2 linked regions of the Parasedimentitalea psychrophila genome follow. Each later gene encodes a partner of the first gene's protein in a complex. Links are inferred from orthologs where the notes say so. Each region holds a gene or a part of one and is shown in the gene's direction. Other genes may lie near its edges.

The links.
Region 2: the proteins of meaB (region 1) and scpA are in contact, whole or in part, in a crystal structure (PDB 8DPB), measured with the Methylorubrum extorquens proteins. The link is inferred for Parasedimentitalea psychrophila from one-to-one orthologs. Residues at the interface, in SOR26638.1 of Methylorubrum extorquens: Arg20, Ala21, Ala24, Arg25, Thr28, Ser32, Arg33, Arg34, His37, Thr98, Gly99, Gly100, Ser101, Ile102, Leu103, Lys106, Thr107, Ala110, Ala113, Ile114, Asp115, Arg116, Ala118, Phe119, Ile120, Arg121, Pro122, Pro124; in SOR27001.1 of Methylorubrum extorquens: Glu577, Glu578, Asn579, Asp580, Gly581, Arg582, Arg583, Arg585, His596, Ala604, Ser605, Ala608, Asp609, Gly611, Phe612, Asp613, Val614, Asp615, Ile616, Gly617, Pro618, Leu619, Glu625, Arg628, Gln629, Val631, Glu632, Asn633, Asp634, Glu661.

What each region holds. Positions count from the first base shown.
Region 1 is NZ_CP127247.1:2,609,214-2,614,628, forward strand. What follows is about bases 872-3,786. They hold meaB (methylmalonyl Co-A mutase-associated GTPase MeaB), read left to right. Parts: upstream 872-1,797; coding sequence 1,798-2,775; downstream 2,776-3,786. Other genes in these bases: hrpB (ATP-dependent helicase HrpB), read right to left, coding at 872-1,703; rpmB (50S ribosomal protein L28), read left to right, coding at 3,113-3,406; QPJ95_RS12725 (hypothetical protein), read left to right, coding at 3,563-3,786. Outside these bases: more of hrpB, read right to left, coding at 1-871; more of QPJ95_RS12725, read left to right, coding at 3,787-3,901; QPJ95_RS12730 (copper chaperone PCu(A)C), read left to right, coding at 3,960-4,439; QPJ95_RS12735 (LysR family transcriptional regulator), read right to left, coding at 4,578-5,415. UniProt on the Escherichia coli protein: Binds and hydrolyzes GTP. Likely functions as a G-protein chaperone that assists AdoCbl cofactor delivery to the methylmalonyl-CoA mutase (MCM) ScpA and reactivation of the enzyme during catalysis.
Region 2 is NZ_CP127247.1:3,154,052-3,159,551, forward strand. The notes cover bases 748-3,747. They hold scpA (methylmalonyl-CoA mutase), read left to right. Parts: upstream 748-1,182; coding sequence 1,183-3,312; downstream 3,313-3,747. Other genes in these bases: QPJ95_RS15370 (hypothetical protein), read left to right, coding at 748-1,220; QPJ95_RS15380 (MAPEG family protein), read left to right, coding at 3,312-3,747. Also shown: QPJ95_RS15365 (DUF4174 domain-containing protein), read right to left, coding at 1-104; more of QPJ95_RS15370, read left to right, coding at 219-747; more of QPJ95_RS15380, read left to right, coding at 3,748-3,797; QPJ95_RS15385 (VOC family protein), read left to right, coding at 4,073-4,675; QPJ95_RS15390 (GNAT family N-acetyltransferase), read left to right, coding at 4,672-5,196; QPJ95_RS15395 (molecular chaperone DjiA), read left to right, coding at 5,206-5,500. UniProt on the Escherichia coli protein: Catalyzes the interconversion of succinyl-CoA and methylmalonyl-CoA. Could be part of a pathway that converts succinate to propionate.

The sequences.
Region 1 (5,415 bases):
GCCGCCGCCAGCGTGTCACTGTCTTCCAGCACCACCCCCTTGCCGCCAGACAGTACATAGCGTGGGGTATCCCCCTTGCGCCGTTGCCCAATGCGGTCGGGATAGGCGAGCGCGGCCATGGCGGCAGGGGCAAGTGCTGCATCAAGTCTCAGACGCTCCGTGCCCTGCCGCTGCAAACGCCGGGTCTCTGCTTTGATCCGCTCCACCACCGGCAGGTTCAGCTGGTAGGGGCGCTTGCGCAGGAACCCCTTGGGGTCGCGCATCGCCTGCATCCGCAGCAGCAGATCACTCGGCGCGCCGCGCAACGGATCGCGTTCCGCCATCAGTGCTGCCAGTTGCGCCGCCTCAGAGCCGCCGGTGACCAGCATGTGCGCCAGTCGCGGGTGCAGCGGCAGGGTGGCCAGCGCCTTGCCATGCCCGGTGATCCGCCCCTGAGCGTCCAGTGCGCCCAACATCCGCAACAGGGCCTGCGCCTCGGTCATCGCCCCCTCGGGCGGTGGTGTCAGGAACGACAAGTCACTTGCGGCGGCGCCCCAGAGGGCCAGTTCCAGCGCCAGACTGGTCAGATCAGCGGCCTCTATCTCGGCCGGGGGAAAAGCCGCCAGCGCGCCTTCCTCGCCCTTGGTCCAGAGGCGATAGCAGATGCCTTCTGCCACCCGGCCAGCCCGGCCCCGACGCTGGGTGGCCTCGGCGCGGGTGACTTTCTCGGTGATCAGCCGCGACATACCCGATCCGGGATCAAACCGCGCCCGGCGCGCCTGTCCCATGTCCACCACCACCCGGATATCCTGAATGGTCAGCGAGGTCTCGGCGATTGAGGTCGCCAGCACCACCTTGCGGCCGGATTTGACGGGCGCAATGGCGGCACGTTGCTCGGCAAAGGGCAGGGCGCCAAACAGCGGTCGCAGCACGCAGGTCTCTGGAAGCTTTGCGGCCAGCGCCGAGGCCGTCCGCCGGATCTCTCCCTCACCGGGGAGAAACACCAGAATGCCGCCGCCAGTGTCACCGCCCGTGTCACCGCCTGTGCCGCGGGTGTCCTTCTCGGCCTGCTGTACCAGATCCACCAGCGCATCCAACCGTCGTGCCCGTGCGGAGGCCGCCCCCGTCTGTCCCCGGGGACCCTGTGTCGCTATGGGGCGATCCAGCCAGCGTGTCTCCACATCGTAGCTGCGCCCCTGTGAGGTCACCATTGGGGCCTGCATCAGCTCGGCAACCGGACCTGCGTCCAATGTCGCCGACATCGCCATCAGAATCAGGTCGTCGCGCAGCGCGTCCGCCACTTCCAGACACAGGGCCAGGCCAAAATCGGCGTTCAGCGACCGTTCGTGGAATTCATCAAAAATCACCGCACCAACACCGGGAAGATCGGGATTGCTTTGCAGCATCCGGGTCAGGATACCCTCGGTCACCACTTCGATGCGGGTGGCCCTGGACACTTTGGCGTCGCCGCGCACCCGGTAGCCGACGGTCTCACCGGTGCGCTCGCCCAGGGTCTCGGCCATCCGCTCAGCCGCCGCCCGCGCCGCCAGACGCCGCGGCTCCAGCATCACGATGCGGCCCTTGGTCAGCCCGGCCTCCAGCATAGCCAGCGGCACCCGCGTGGTTTTGCCGGCACCGGGCGGCGCCTGCAGCACGGCACGCCCGTGGGCGCGCAGGGCGGATATCAATTCGGGCAGGACGGTATCAATGGGCAATTTTGTCATAGCCGCTTTATCGCCAAACTCTGCGGCAAGGTCTAGCCACTGGACAACCGGGGTTGGGCTGCGTCAAGTATGCGGGGAATCTCAGGGGGCGTGAATGGACATCGCTGAACTTAGCAACAAGATCTTGAGCCGCGACCGCCGCGCCCTGGCCCGCGCCATCACTCTGGTCGAAAGTCAGCGTGCGGATCACCGGGCGCAGGCCGAAGAGCTGCTTGGCACACTGGCAAGGCAGCGCCGTCAGGCCCTGCGCATCGGGTTGTCAGGCACGCCGGGGGTGGGCAAATCCACCTTCATCGAAAGCTTTGGCTTGATGTTGACGGAGCAGGGGCTGCGGGTGGCGGTGCTGGCGGTTGATCCCAGCTCGGCCCGCTCGGGCGGGTCTATTCTGGGCGATAAAACTCGGATGGAGCGTCTCAGCCGTGATCCAGACGCCTTTATCCGGCCCTCTCCCAGTCAAACCCACCTAGGCGGCGTGGCGCGTCGCACCCGTGACGTGGTGGCGCTGTGCGAGGCCGCTGATTTTGATGTGGTGCTGATCGAAACCGTGGGCGTTGGTCAATCGGAAACTGTGGTGGCGGAAATCTCGGACCTGTTCCTGTTGCTACTGGCCCCGGCCGGCGGCGATGAATTGCAGGGCGTCAAACGCGGCATCATGGAAATCGCCGATGTGATTCTGGTCAACAAGGCCGATGGTGATCTGAAACCCGCCGCCGGTCGCACCTGCGCCGACTACTCCGGTGCCCTGCGGCTGCTGCGCAAACGGCCGCAGGATCCCCCCGGCTACCCCAAGGCGATGATGGTCTCGGCGCTTGAGGAAGAGGGGCTGTCGCAGGCCTGGACTGAGCTGCAACAGCTCAATATCTGGCGCCGCGAACATGGGCATTGGAATCAACGCCGCGCCGAGCAGGCGCGCTATTGGTTTGCCCAGGAGGTGCGCCAGACCTTGCTGGCGCAACTGGACAGCCCACAGGCCCGCGCCCGGATGGCGGATCTGGGGGACAGCGTTGCCCAGGGCGATCAGAGCATCAACCAAGCCGCCCGGCAGATGCTAACAACCCTGGATCCGACCTGAGCCTTCTTCTTGTTCAAAATACCTCCGCCGGAGGCATGGCCCCAACGGGGCCAATCGGTTAAAGTGCAGTCTCAACTGTGTTGATTGCAAGGATTTGGGGGGGTAGCTGCTCCTTTGATCGCACCGTTGGGGATCAGGACGTCGTCCGATTGCACCGCTGGGACCAGGAAATCGTCTGATCGCAGCGCTGGGATCGGGAAAACACGGTCAGATGACTTGACCCCACCAGTGATTCCTCCTAAATGCACCCAACCAGTTTTGGGTGTTGCCACCAGCGGCGCCCCTTGAGATTTTGGCTTTGGGATTTCCCGGGCCACCAGATACGAAGGATAAACCCATGTCGCGCCGTTGCGAATTGACCGGAAAAGGCCCGATGTCGGGCAACAATGTCAGCCACGCCAAAAACCGCACCCGTCGCCGGTTTTTGCCGAACCTGAATGATGTGACCTTGCAGTCCGAGACTCTGGGCCGCGGCGTCAAGCTGAAGATTTCGGCTGCTGCTCTGCGCACCGTGGATCACCGCGGTGGTCTGGATGCATTCCTGGTCAAAGCCAAGGACGACGAGCTGTCGATTGCGGCTCTGAAAGTGAAAAAAGAGATCGCCAAGGCAACCGCTGCTGCCCAGGCCTGATCTCTGGCCTGATCCTTTCACTGGATCCAAGATTTTGCGCCCGGCATGAGTGATCATGGCGGGCGTTTTTTGTTGTTGCTCCAGCGCAAACTGCGACGGTTTTGGCCCTTGCAGGCGAATAGTGTCGCAGCCTATCTTGTGGCGATGAAACTGCCTATGCGTTCATATCTGACTTTGTTGCTGGTCCTGACCGTTACGCTGACCGCCTATAGCGCCGGCGCGATGGGCGGCATGCGCGATGCCACCGGGCAGATGGTGATCTGTTCGGGCACGGGGCCGGTGGTGATCTACGTGGACGCCGATGGCCAGCCGGCCCGGGTGCCGGGGGACTGCCCGGATTGCATGCCGCTGAGCCTGGACGCCCTGGCGCCACCTCAACAGCTGCAGATAATTCTGCCACGCCCACAAGGCCGAGAGCCCGCCGCAGCGCCGCTGCGCATCCAGACCCGCCTGCGCCTGCGGGCCTGCGCCCGTGCTCCACCTTTTGTCTGCTGATTCTTATCATCTCAAGACCCCAGTAAAATCAGAACTCAGACCAAAGAGAGAGACTGTCATGTCCTTCAAATCCGTTGTTATCGCCGCTGTTGCATCGCTCACACTAGCTGGCGCAGCTGGCGCCGATATGTCCAAAATCATGGTCGGTGACGCCTATGCCCGTGCCTCCAATAAAATGGCCGGCGCGGCCTTTATGGCGGTGATGAATGGCGCCGCCGAGGATGACCGGCTGATCTCTGTCAGCTCGGAGATTGCCAAGCGCACCGAGTTGCACACCCACATGGATATGGGCGAAGGCGTTATGAAGATGATGCACGTCGAAGAAGGCTTTGCCATTGCTGCAGGTGAAACCCACATGTTGCAACGGGGCGGTGACCACGTGATGTTCATGGGGCTGACCCAAGAGCTGAAGCAGGGCGATATCATCAGCCTGACCCTGACCTTTGAAAACGCCGGTGAGGTGATCGTGCAGGTGCCAGTTGATCTGGAGCGCAAGCCCGCCGCAGGCGGTATGGGCCACACTCAGCCCAGCAATTAATCACCAGGTGGGGCGCGACGTCCGACGGCGCTGCCGCCCTCCTGCGCGCCCGGCCAGCCCAACAGGGCCGGCTTGGCGGTGGCGCCCTGCGGTCAGGGGGGGCTGAGTGGAGGGAGGCGTCAGCCAGATCAGAAGAGGTTATTCTTCGATCACCTGAAGCTGCCCGGCCAGCCAGGGCAGCTGGCTGATGGCCGGAGCAATGATCTGGCTTTGCACCAGATGGCGCATGGTCTGGGCGACATCGCGCGGCACTCGGTCGGCCCAATCGGCCGCGGCAAAAAGCGAAATGCTGCGCGAGAATGAGCCAAATGGCAGCGCAAAGGCGTCAATTTGCGTGTGGAAACGGGCCGCCCGCATATAGCCCAGCGGCGTGGTCACCGCCCAGCCAATGCGCCGCGCCACCATGGCCATCAGCGCCAGATGCGAGCCGATCTCGAACCGCTCCTCAAACACCAGTTTCTGACGCGCCAAATGGGCTTCTATCTGTTGCGAGATCAGCTGCTCGCGGCCGTACCGCAGCAAGGGCAAGTCGCTCAGCAGGTCACTTTGCCGGCTGGGGTCTTTCAGCAACCCCTTGGGGGCCACCAGAATGAAAGGGTCGCGCACCAGCGGGTATTCCGCGATTTCTTCGCGCAGCTCGCCGGTGCTGGCGGCGACTGCAATGTGCAGTTCCCGTGCCGCCATTGCCCGGCTGATATCATGGCTCGAGGCAGTGATCATCTTGAACCGGCATTGGGTCAGGCTGTCGGCCAGAATCGTTGCCAGACGCGGGGTCAGATTATTGTCGAAATCGTCGATCAGCCCGATGGACAGGGTCGTCAGATGGGTCAGATCCATCACCGTCAACTCGCTCTGCGCCAGCCGCAACTCGGACAAGACGACTTCGGTGCGGCTCAGAAAATTGCGGCCGGCGGTTGTCACCAGCATCGGGCGGCGGCCGTGGTCCACCAGATCCGAGCCCAGGGCCTTTTCAAGG
Region 2 (5,500 bases), 540 kb from region 1 along the record:
TTCCCCGGTTGGATCAGCGCCGGAGCCCCCGTCTCGGTGGCGTCTTGTGCGATCAGGGGGGCGGCAAGAATTACCGCCAGAACAAGGGCTAGGAATGGTTTCATAAGATCTCCTGTTGCCTTGAATATATGCACCTTTGCGCGGAATGCGATGGGGGAAATGACCTGCGGCCTCAAAAAATCAATCATCGTTAATCGGTCTGACAGGGGTTGCGGGTTATGATCCTGCAGTTTCCCTCCAACCGGCTGCTGCGGGTGGCCGCTGTCCAAAGGACTGGCAAGGCGATGAAGGTATTTTTGCATATCGGGGCGCATCGCTGCGCCACCACCAGCTTTCAGGATTATCTGCGCCGCAACTCAGACGCGCTGGACGCCCGCAATATAGGCTATTGGGGGCCAGGCCGCACCCGCAACGGATTGTTCAACGGCATCCTGCCGGGGCCCATCGCCGCAACCGGGCGCAATCCACAGCGCCGGGCGGTTGGGCGGGTGCAGATGCAGCTGTCGCGCAGTCAGTCGCTGGGGCTGGATCAGCTGCTTGTCTCGGATGAAAACATGATGGGCACCATGCGCCAGAACCTGCGCACCGGCGGGCTATATGGCGGCGTCGGCGAACGGATGGCCCGCTTTGCTGAGGCTTTTGACGGGTACGTCAGTGATGTGATGGTCAATCTGCGCAGCCTCGAAAGCTACTGGGCCTCGGCGTTTGGCTATGGGGTGGCGCGTGGCCATCGCATTCCCAGCGCCGCGATGTTGGACCATCTGGCCTACAGTCGGCGCAGCTGGCGGGATGTGCTGACCGATGTGGCCTGTGCGGTGCCCGGTGCCCGCATCTGGGCGCTGCCGTTTGAAACCTATGGCGGCCGCCCCGAGGCGCAGCTGGCGGCGATCACTGGCCAACAGATGCCTCGCAACCCTGTCCGAAACTGCCTGAACGCAACACCGCGGCTGGAGGATCTGCGCCGCCAGTTGCACAGCGCGGTCGCGGATCGACTGCCCGCAGGGCAGGGCCGCTGGCAACCCTTTGATACGGCTCAGATTGCCGCCCTGCGCGAGACCTATGCCGATGACCTGATGTGGTTGGCTGCTGGCGGCGATGGGCTGGTGCAGTTGAAACAAGATCCAGAAAAAGCAGGGCAGGGCATGAACCCGGCCCGCACAGACCTGACAAGAGGAACACCCCATGACGACCAAACAGAACGAGTGGCGGGCGCTGGCTGAAAAAGAGCTGCGCGGACGCAGCGTTGACGATCTGACCTGGCAGACCCTCGAAGGCATCGAGGTCAAGCCGATCTATACCGAAGAAGACACCGCCGATCTGCCGCATATGGGCTCGATGCCGGGCACCGGCCCGTTTACCCGTGGCGTCAAGGCGACTATGTACGCTGGCCGCCCCTGGACCATCCGGCAATATGCTGGCTTCTCCACCGCCGAAGAGAGCAACGCCTTTTACCGGCGCAATCTGGCGGCCGGTCAACAGGGTGTATCCGTTGCCTTTGATCTGGCCACTCACCGGGGCTATGATAGCGACCACCCGCGTGTGGTTGGTGACGTGGGCAAGGCCGGCGTGGCGATTGATTCTGTCGAGGACATGAAGATCCTGTTCGACGGCATCCCGCTGGACAAGGTCTCGGTGTCGATGACCATGAACGGTGCGGTGATCCCGATCCTGGCCAGTTTCATCGTCGCAGGCGAGGAACAGGGCCACGATAAATCGCAGCTGGCGGGCACCATTCAGAACGATGTGCTCAAGGAATTCATGGTTCGCAATACCTATATCTATCCGCCGGAACCCTCGATGCGGATTGTGTCGGATATTATCGAATACACCGCCAACGAGATGCCGAAATTCAACTCGATCTCGATCTCCGGCTACCACATGCAAGAGGCCGGCGCCAATCTGGTGCAGGAACTGGCCTATACTCTGGCCGATGGCCGCGAATACGTGCGTGCGGCGATCGAGGCGGGCATGGATGTGGACAAATTCGCCGGCCGCCTCAGCTTCTTCTTTGCCATTGGCATGAATTTCTTCATGGAGGCCGCCAAGCTGCGCGCCGCGCGTTTGCTGTGGCATCGCATCATGACTGAATTTGGCGCCAAATCCGAACGCTCCAAGATGCTGCGCACCCATTGTCAGACCTCGGGCGTCAGCCTGCAGGAACAGGATCCCTATAACAACGTGGTGCGCACCGCCTATGAGGCAATGGCGGCGGCACTGGGCGGCACCCAGTCGCTGCACACCAATGCATTGGACGAGGCAATGGCGCTGCCGACCGATTTCTCGGCCCGTATTGCCCGCAACACCCAACTGATCCTGCAGGAAGAAACCGGCATCACCAATGTGGTCGACCCACTGGCTGGGTCCTATTATGTCGAAAGCCTGACAGCGGAGCTGGCCGACAAGGCCTGGGCGCTGATCCAGGAGGTCGAGGAAATGGGCGGCATGACCAAGGCAGTGGCCAGTGGCATGCCAAAACTGCGTATCGAGGAAAGTGCTGCCAAGCGGCAGGCGATGGTGGATCGCGGTGACGAGGTGGTTGTTGGCGTCAACAAGTACCGTCTGGACAAACAAGACCCGATCGACATTCTCGATGTGGATAACATGGCGGTGCGCGACAGTCAGATCGCCCGCCTGAAACAGATCCGCGACAGCCGCGATGAAGCTGTCTGTCAGGCGGCGCTTGCGGCGGTGACCACCTGTGCCAGGAAGGGCGGCAACCTGTTGGCCAGTGCTATCGAGGCCGCCCGCGCGCGCGCCACAGTGGGGGAAATCAGCATGGCACTGGAGGTCGAATTTGGTCGCCACCGCGCCGAAGTGAGAACTCTGGCGGGGGTCTACGGCGCCGCATATGAGGGCGACGAAGGCTTTGCCGCCATTCAGCAAGACATCGAGAGTTTTGCCGAGGAAGAGGGCCGCCGGCCGCGCATTCTGGTGGTCAAGATGGGCCAGGACGGTCACGACCGCGGCGCCAAGGTGATTGCCACCGCATTCGCCGATATCGGTTTTGACGTCGATGTGGGGCCTCTGTTCCAAACCCCAGAGGAGGCGGCACAGGACGGGCTCGACAATGATGTGCATGTCATCGGAATCTCGTCTCAGGCGGCGGGCCATAAAACGCTGGCGCCGCAATTGGTGCAGGCGCTGAAAGATCAAGGTGCCGAGGATATCCTGGTGATCTGTGGCGGGGTGATCCCGCAGCAGGATTATGACTTCCTGTATAAGGCCGGCGTCAAGGCGATCTTTGGTCCCGGCACCAATATCCCCGAGGCGGCGCAGAATATTCTGCAACTGATCCGCGACGCCCGCAGCTGATGGGTAAACGCGGCAAGATTGTGCTGGGCATGGCTGGCGGTGGCCTCTGGGGGCTGCTGCTGGTCGGCGGGCCGATATGGATGGGTCTGGGCTATATCCCGGCGCAGCTTGCTCTGCCCGGTGCCTTTGTGGCGCCGGGGATATTTCTGATCGCGGTGATCGGGTTTCTGGCCCAGCGGCGGTTCTTTGATGATGCGATCATAGATGGTGAACCATTTGCGCTGGGTTCGCGCGAAGAGATCGCTCAGCGGGTGTTGACCAACACGGCTGAGCAACTGGTGCTGGCGCTGGTGATCTGGCCCTTTGTTGCGGTCAGCCTGGGCGGCGCGGTGGTGCTGGCGCTGGGGCTGGGCTTTGCCGCTATGCGGGTTGTTTTCTGGCTTGGCTATCTGGCGTCGCCGCCGCTGCGCGCACTGGGGTTTGCCGGGACGTTTTATCCCACAGTGCTGGCTGCGTTGTGGTCGCTGATGGTCTGGCTGATGTGATCGGGCGGGGGGCTTTCTGCCCCCTCTTGGCCTGCGGCCAATTCACCCCCGAGGATATTTCTGGCCAGATGAAGCCGGCAGAGCTTAACGCCAGATCGATCGGCGTCTGGCTTTTGAATGGTCGCAGATCGCTGGCCACCCGTCTGATCCGTCTTGCTTGATGATACATTGGGTCAAAGCCAATGTTGCGGAAGTTTGAGGCTCTCTGCACCCGACCTTTCAGCTTGTACCCGGTGGCACCGCAGCTAAGGTGACGCCAGCAACAGGAGCGCGTGATGGAACTGGATCATCTGGCAGTGGCGGGTGAGAGCCTGGAGGCGGCAAAGGCCCATGTGGAAGAGGCGCTGGGGGTGCCCATGCAGCCGGGTGGCCAGCATGAGTTGTTCGGCACCCATAATTATCTGCTGGGTCTGGGCGATGGGCTGTATCTGGAGGCGATTGCGATAAATCCTGAGGTCACGCCGCAGCGCAGCCCGCGCTGGTTTGATCTGGATCGGTTTTCCGGCGCGCCGCGGATCAGCAATTGGATTTGCCGCTGTTCACATATGGCGGATGTACTGGCGCAATTGCCCGCTGGGACTGGCACCCCGGTGGCGCTGAGCCGCGGCGATCTGCGCTGGGACATGGCGGTGCCCACCGATGGGATACTGCCCTATGACAATATGGTCCCGGCCTTGATCGAATGGCACAGTGCCCATCCGGCAGCTTTGCTGAGCCAGCAGGGATGCCGGTTGCAGCGGTTGACCCTGTCGCATCCAAAAGCAGGTGAATTGCAGGCGCTTTTGCCTCTTGGCGATGACCGGGTGGTCTATGAAACCGGCGAGATTGGCTTTGAAGCCACCTTTGACACAGCCCATGGGCAGCGGGTGCTGTCGTGATCATTCGGGCGGCCAGGGCGGCGGATGCCGAGGCGCTCTGCGAGATTGCCAACCGGGTGATCCGCGACACGCTGATCACCTTTGCCAGCGCGGAAAAAACACCGGTGCAGCTCAGGGCGATGATTGCCGACAAGGGCGAGGATTATCTGGTGGCCGAGCTGGATGGCCAGGTTGTGGGCCATGCCTATTATGGCGATTTTCGCGCCGGGTCGGGCTATCGGTTTACCGCCGAGCACACCATTCAGCTGTCGCTTGCGGCGCAGGGGCGTGGCATTGGCCGGGCGCTGTTGCGGGCCCTGGAACAGCGGGCGGTGATGGCGGGACTGCATGTGCTGGTGGCCGGTATCAGCAGCGCCAATCCGGGGGCCGTTGATTTTCACGCGGCGCTGGGGTTTACCGAGGTTGGGCGGTTGCCTGAGGTCGGCCATAAAAAGGGCCAATGGCTGGACACCGTGCTGATGCAGAAAATAATGCCGCAGGCGGGAATTCCCCACCCTGACAGCAGCGACAAACAGGGATAGGCTGGCATCATGTCATTGTGGACCCGCATATCTGACGCGCTTGCAGCTCTGGCCAAGGGCGAAGGCCTGACGCAGGTCTTTGAGCATCTGCGCCAGGCGCCGGAAAAATCTGTTGGCTTTGCCATTGCGGTCATTGCTCTGGGGGCCAAAATGGCCAAGGCGGACGGTCAGGTCACCAGGGATGAGGTGACGGCGTTTCGCGAGGTGTTCCAGATCGCGCAGGCGGATGAGGCGGGGGCGGCCCGGGTGTTCAACATGGCGCGCACCGATATGGCGGGCTACCGCCAATATGCGCGCCAGATCC